One region of the Streptomyces sp. NPDC048255 genome, then DNA from elsewhere that is predicted to be linked to it. Evidence: riboswitches for the same ligand, from Rfam matches in the RefSeq annotation. Region 1 holds a riboswitch; the other holds the start of a gene.
The links. A riboswitch is a leader RNA that binds a small molecule or an ion and turns the genes downstream of it on or off. The one in region 1 is predicted to bind ZMP and ZTP.
Positions count from the first base shown of each region.

Region 1 (3,397 bases):
CGGCCTGGCGGGACTTCAGCCGGTACCGGCGGCTGCACCCGCTGTGGAAGGCGCTGCGCGGCTTCGCCGCCTCCAGCGTCCGCACGGTGCCGCTGACCTGGTGGTCGCCGGTGGGGATCCGGCTGATCCACCGGGAGTCCGTCATCGACGACGGGATCCTGGCCCTGGCCCCCTGGTTCGACCCCGCCGTGCGGCGGGCCGCGTACGAGGCCGCGCGCGGGCAGGGCCTGTGCGAGGCGCGGGCCGCGGTGGTGGCGGACGCGGCCGTGCTGGCCGCGGCCTGCCAGGGCCGGGCGGCCGGTGCCGGGCCCGGGCACCCGGACCCGTACCGCCTGGACAGCAGGCCGCTGACCGCCCTGTCCCGGGAGTTCCGCCGCTCCCCCGTCGTCGCCGCTGCGCGCCGGGCCGCGGCCACGGCCGCGCAGAGCTGAGGGCCGGGGCCCGAGGCCAGGGCGGCCGGCGCCGTCAGAGGGCCGCGAGGTCCAGGCCGGCCTGCGCTGCGGCCGCCTGGACGGTCTGCTCCAGCAGGACGGCGATGGTCATCGGGCCGACCCCGCCCGGTACGGGGGTGATCAGCGAGGCCCGGGCGGCGGCCGACTCGAAGTGGACGTCGCCGACGTTGCCCTCGTTGTACCCGGCGTCCAGGACCACCGCGCCCGGCTTGATGTCCTCGCCGCGGATGAACTCGGCCTTGCCGACGGCGGCGACCAGCACGTCGGCCTGGCGCACGATCGAGGGCAGGTCCTGGGTGCGCGAGTGGCAGTAGGTGACGGTGGCGTTCTGCTCCAGCAGCAGCATCCCGGCGGGCTTGCCCAGGATCGCGCTGCGGCCGACGACGACGGCGTGCTTGCCGGTCAGGTCCACGTCGTAGGCGGCGAGCAGCCGCATGATCCCGCCCGGGGTGCAGGAGACGAATCCCGGCAGGCCGAAGCCCATGGCGGCGAAGGAGTGCATGGTGACCCCGTCGACGTCCTTGCCCGGGGCGATGGCCTCGAAGGCGGCCCGCTCGTCGATGTGGTGCGGGACGGGGTGCTGGAGCAGGATCCCGCTGATCTCGGGGTCCTCGGAGAGCGCGGTGAGGGTGGCCACCAGTTCCTCGGTGGTGGTGGCGGCCGGCAGCTCCACGTGGCGGGAGGTGATCCCGGCCTTGGCGCAGCGGTTCTGCTTCATGCGTACGTAGGTCACGGACGCGGGGTCCTCGCCGACCAGGACGGTCGCGAGGCAGGGCGCGGTGCCGGTGCGCTCGGTGATCTTCGCCGCGTGGGCGGCGGTCTGCTCCGAGATGCGCCGCGCGAGGGCGGTGCCGTCCATCAGCTGGGCAGTGGCGGTCGTCATGGGGTCTCCTGAACGTCGCTGCGGATCGCGGTCGCGGTTCGCCCAGGCGCGCGGCAGTCGACATACGGGAGTACGCCGGGCCGCTCCCCGGTGGTGATCCACCCGAACGCCAGTCACGGCCCGCCGTCCACTGTAGTCGACATATCCGGTGGTTGACCGGCGCCCGACCTGGGACGATCTAGACATGACGCGCACTTTCGACCACCTCGTCGCCGAAGCCGAATCGGTCTCCGTGGACGGCTGGGACTTCTCCTGGCTCGACGGCCGGGCCACCGAGCAGCGTCCCTCCTGGGGCTACCAGGGGCTGCTGCGGGAGCGCCTGGCCGGGGTCCGCTCCGTGCTCGACATCCAGACCGGCGGCGGCGAGGTGCTCGCCGGGGCCGGTCCGCTGCCCCCGCTGACGGTGGCCACCGAGTCCTGGCCGCCCAACGTCCAGAAGGCCACGGAGCTGCTGCACCCGCTCGGCGCGGTCGTGGTCGTCGACACCGACGAGCCGCCGCTGCCCTTCGGGGACGGGGCCTTCGAGCTGGTCACCAGCCGGCATCCGGTGACCATCTGGTGGGACGAGATCGCGCGCGTGCTGCTGCCGGGCGGCTCCTACCTCTCGCAGCAGGTCGGTCCGGCGAGCGTCTTCGAGCTCGTCGAGTACTTCCTCGGCCCGCAGCCGGAGGATGTCCGGCGCGGCCGGCACCCCGACGACGCAGTGACCGAGGCCACGTCGGCCGGGCTGGAAGTGGTCGATCTGCGCTCCGAACGCCTGCGCACGGAGTTCCACGACATCGGAGCCGTGATCTACTTTCTACGGAAGGTGATCTGGATGGTGCCCGGCTTCACGGTCGGGCAGTACCGGGACCGGTTGCGCGAGCTGCACGAACGGATCGAACGCGAAGGCCCGTTCATCGCGCACACCGCCCGTTTCCTCATCGAGGCCCGCAAAACGGGCTGACCGCGGGGCCGGACGGATCCGCGCCGAAATCGGTTGCGCGGCCACAGCGTGGCGCAGGTCACTCAATTCAGCGCGTAACGAATCGACTCGGGCGTGCGATGAACCGACAGGTGTCCTCGCGCGGCCCCGGAATACAGACCCCCCTCGGGTCTGTTTCCCGAGTTCGCGCGATGATGTCCCGTCCACCCCATATCTGTTCGCAACGAGAGGCTCCTTGTGTCGCTCAGCCCGTCCCGTACGTTCCCTCCGGAGATCGCCGAATCGGAGGCCCTCGTCGCGCTCGTCGAGCGCGGCCGCGAGCAGGGTCACATCAACGGTGACGACGTGCGCCAGGCCTTCGAGGCCGGCCGCATCCCGGTGGACCAGTGGAAGCGGGTCCTGCGCAGCCTGAACCAGGTCCTGGACGAGGAGGGTGTCGCCCTCCACGTCAGCGCGGCCCCCGCCACCAAGGCTGCCGCCAAGAAGCCCCGCAAGGCCGCCGCCCCCGCCCGCACCGTGGCCAAGAAGGCCGCCGCCGCGCCGCGCCCCATCGGCGCGCGCAAGACCGCGGCCGCCCCCGTCGCCGCCGCGGCGGCTATATCGGCCGACACCGAGGCCGCTCCGGCGGACTCGGCGGAGCTCGCCGAGCCGAAGAAGCGCACGGTCAAGAAGGCCGCCGTGAAGAAGACGGCCGTGAAGAAGACCACCGCGGCGAAGAAGACCGGTGCCAAGGACGCCGACGAGGGCGAGACCCCCGTCGCCGAGGGCGAGGACTGGGCCGCCGAGGACCTCGCCGACGAGGCCGAGGAGGAGGCGCCGAAGACCGGCGGCTCCCAGGGCTTCGTCCTGTCCGACGACGACGAGGACGACGCCCCGGCGCAGACGGTCATGGTGGCCGGCGCCACCGCCGACCCCGTCAAGGACTACCTCAAGCTCATCGGCAAGGTGCCGCTCCTCAACGCCGAGCAGGAGGTCGAGCTCGCCAAGCGCATCGAGGCGGGCCTGTTCTCCGAGTACAAGCTCGAAGAGGAGGAGGACCACAAGCCCGCCTTCAAGCGCGAGCTGGAGATCCTCGTCGAGGACGGCCGCCGCGCCAAGAACCACCTGCTGGAGGCCAACCTCCGCCTCGTGGTCTCC
Region 1 is NZ_JBEZMA010000034.1:42,044-45,440, reverse strand. Features, by position in the region: gene AB0D94_RS24535 (MAB_1171c family putative transporter) at 1-431, shown strand, start outside; gene AB0D94_RS24530 (bifunctional 5,10-methylenetetrahydrofolate dehydrogenase/5,10-methenyltetrahydrofolate cyclohydrolase) at 466-1,335, opposite strand; ZMP/ZTP riboswitch at 1,369-1,462, opposite strand; gene AB0D94_RS24525 (methyltransferase domain-containing protein) at 1,520-2,281, shown strand; gene AB0D94_RS24520 (RNA polymerase sigma factor) at 2,498-3,397, shown strand, end outside.

Region 2 (3,397 bases), on a different contig from region 1:
AGCTCTCGCCGGGCGGGCCGGTCCGGGCGGGCCGGGGCGGGTCCCGCCCGGTCGCCCGGGCGGTCCCGCCCCCGTCCTTACGCGCCGAGGACCGACCGGAGCTGGTCCAGTCCCCAGTCCAGGTCCTCCTTGCTGATCACCAGCGGCGGAGCGATCCGGATCGTCGACCCGTGGGTGTCCTTCACCAGCACTCCCAGCTCCATCAGCTTCTCGGAGATCTCCCGGCCCGTGCCGCGCGAGGGGTCGACGTCCACGCCCGCCCACAGGCCGCGCCCGCGTACGGCGGTCACCGCACCCGCGCCGACCATCAGGTTCAGCTCCCGGTGCAGGTGCTCGCCGAGCTCGGTGGCCCGCTGCTGGTACTCGCCGGTCCGGAGCATCGCGATGACCTCCAGGGCGACGGCGCACGCGAGCGGGTTCCCGCCGAAGGTGGACCCGTGCTGGCCGGGCCGGAAGATCCCGAGGACGTCCCGGTCGGCGACGACGGCCGACACCGGCACCACGCCGCCGCCCAGCGCCTTGCCGAGGAGGTACACGTCGGGGACGACCCCCTCGTGCTCGCACGCGAAGGTCTTGCCGGTCCGCCCGAGGCCCGACTGGATCTCGTCCGCGATGAACAGGACGTTCCGCTCGCGCGTGAGCTCCCGTACGCCTCTGAGGTACCCGGCGGGCGGCACCAGCACCCCCGCCTCGCCCTGGATGGGCTCCAGCAGCACGGCCACGGTGTTCTGCGTGACGGCCGAGGCGAGCGCCGTGAGGTCTCCGTACGGGACGATCTCGAAGCCCGGCGTGTACGGCCCGTAGTGGTCGCGGGCTTCGTGGTCGGTGGAGAAGCTGATGACCGTCGTCGTACGGCCGTGGAAGTTGTCGGCCGCGACCACGATCTTGGCGTGCCCGTCCGGGACCCCCTTGACCTCGTAACCCCACTTGCGGGCCGTCTTCACGGCCGTCTCCACCGCCTCCGCGCCGGTGTTCATGGGCAGCACCATCTCCTTGCCGCACAGCGCGGCGAGTTCGGCGCAGAATTCCGCGAAGCGGTCGTGGTAGAAGGCGCGCGAGGTGAGCGTGACCCGCTCCAGCTGTGCGCGGGCGGCGTCGATCAGACGGCGGTTGCCGTGGCCGAAATTGAGCGCCGAGTACCCGGCCAGCATGTCGAGATACCTGCGGCCCTCCACATCGGTCATCCAGGCCCCCTCCGCGGAAGCGACGACCACGGGCAGCGGATGGTAGGTGTGCGCGCTGTGCGCGTCGGCGGAGCGGATGGCATCAGCAGTTGTCGACACGGGGTCTCCGATCGTCGGTCTTGCCGGGTGAGCCGGTGACGAGAGTGGCGTCACCTTCTTATCGTCGCTCGTATGCCGGACGCAGAAACCTCTCCTGTGACGCGCCCGCCAGGTGAGTGAGTCCGAAGTGGCCCCTCCCCGCAGGCGCCACCTCGGACTCACTCATCTAAGGTGGGCGGTACGCACGGCGACTGGCGTACGGAGAACCAACTCCGGGGGAGTCGTGCGCGCTCGACCGCATACAGGGCCGCTCGCCTGGGCCTCGCGGGGTACCGATCCCCATCGACCCCGGAGGAGCCCGCCATGTCCGCGAGCCGCCATCCCGCCCTTTCCGCGACCGACCCCGAACTGGCGTCCTTCGTCGCAGCCGAGGAAGTCCTCCAGGCGGAGACCCTGCGCCTGATCCCCAGCGAGAACTACGTGTCCGCGGCCGTCCTCGAGGCCTCCGGCACGGTGCTCCAGAACAAGTACAGCGAGGGCTACCCCGGCCGCCGCTACTACGAGGGCCAGCAGAACATCGACCGCGTCGAGGCCCTCGCGGTCGAGCGGGCGAAGGGCCTGTTCGGCGTCGACCACGCCAACGTGCAGCCGTACTCCGGCTCTCCGGCCAACCTCGCCGTGTACCTGGCCTTCGCGAAGCCCGGCGACACCGTGATGGGCATGGCCCTGCCGATGGGCGGCCACCTCACCCACGGCTGGGGCGTGTCGGCGACGGGCTCGTGGTTCCGGGGCGTGCAGTACGGGGTCCAGCCCGGCACCGGGCTGATCGACTACGACGCGGTGCGCGACCTGGCGCTGGCGGAGCGGCCGAAGATCATCTTCTGTGGTGGCACCGCCCTCCCGCGCACGATCGACTTCGCGGCCTTCGCGTCCATCGCCGAGGAGGCGGGCTCGGTCCTGGTCGCCGACGTGGCGCACATCGCCGGTCTGATCGCGGGCGGCGCGCACCCGTCCCCGGCGGGTCACGTGGACGTGATCTCGACGACCACGCACAAGACGCTGCGCGGGCCGCGGGGCGCGATGCTGATGTGCCGCGAGGAGCACGCGAAGGCCATCGACAAGGCCGTCTTCCCCGGCCTCCAGGGCGGCCCGCACAACCAGACGACCGCCGGTATCGCCGTGGCCCTGCACGAGGCGGCCCAGCCGTCCTTCACGGCGTACGCGCACCAGGTGGTCGCCAACGCGAAGGCGCTGGCCGCGGCGCTGCTGGAGCGGGGCTTCGACCTGGTGTCGGGCGGTACGGACAACCACCTGATCCTGATCGACCTGACGGGCAAGGGCGTCCCCGGCAAGACCGCGGCCAAGGCCCTGGACCGGGCGGGGATCGTCGTGAACTACAACACGGTCCCGTTCGACCCGCGCAAGCCGTTCGATCCCTCGGGGGTGCGGATCGGTACGCCGTCGCTGACCTCGCGCGGGCTCGGCGTCGCGCACATGCCGGTGGTGGCCGAGTGGATCTCCCGGGCGGTGGACGCCGCCGCGAAGGGGGACGAGGCGGTGCTGGCCGCCGTCCGCGCGGAGGTGGCCGACCTGATGGCAGCCTTCCCGGCCCCGGGCCTTCCGTTGTCCTGACCTGCGGCGCCGTTGCCGGGGGCGCTGCCCCCGGACCCCCGCGCCTCGAACGCCGGCGGGGCTGGATCTGCCGCTGCGCGGCAACCAGCCCGCCCGCGTTCGAGGGCGCACCCGCGGAGCCCCGCGCAGCGGCCCGCCCGCGGAAATCGGTCGCTCGGCCGGGGCGGGATCCGGACGCGCCGCTACCGCCCGGTACCCCGGCACGGCACGGGCAGGGCCGGGGCGGCCCGGAAGGATCAAGCCAGCGGCGGGCCGGAGCCCACCCCCGCACCTGAGAGAATGAAGCCATGGCTTCTGATCGTCCTCGCGCGCTCTCCGGCATCCAGCCCACCTCCGGTTCGTTCCACCTCGGGAACTACCTCGGAGCCATTCGCCAGTACGTCGCCCTGCAAGAGACGCACGACGCGTTCTACATGGTCGTCGACCTGCACGCGATCACGATGCCGCAGGATCCCAAGGACCTCCGTGCGAACACCCGCCTCTCCGCCGCCCAGCTCCTCGCCGCCGGCCTGGACCCCGAGCGCTGCACGCTCTTCATCCAG
Region 2 is NZ_JBEZMA010000071.1:17,821-21,217, forward strand. Features, by position in the region: gene rocD (ornithine--oxo-acid transaminase) at 78-1,283, opposite strand; ZMP/ZTP riboswitch at 1,461-1,551, shown strand; gene glyA (serine hydroxymethyltransferase) at 1,587-2,855, shown strand; gene trpS (tryptophan--tRNA ligase) at 3,143-3,397, shown strand, end outside.
Region 2: it holds a riboswitch for ZMP and ZTP, as region 1 does, so the genes downstream of both, glyA (serine hydroxymethyltransferase) here and AB0D94_RS24530 (bifunctional 5,10-methylenetetrahydrofolate dehydrogenase/5,10-methenyltetrahydrofolate cyclohydrolase) in region 1, are expected to answer to the same signal.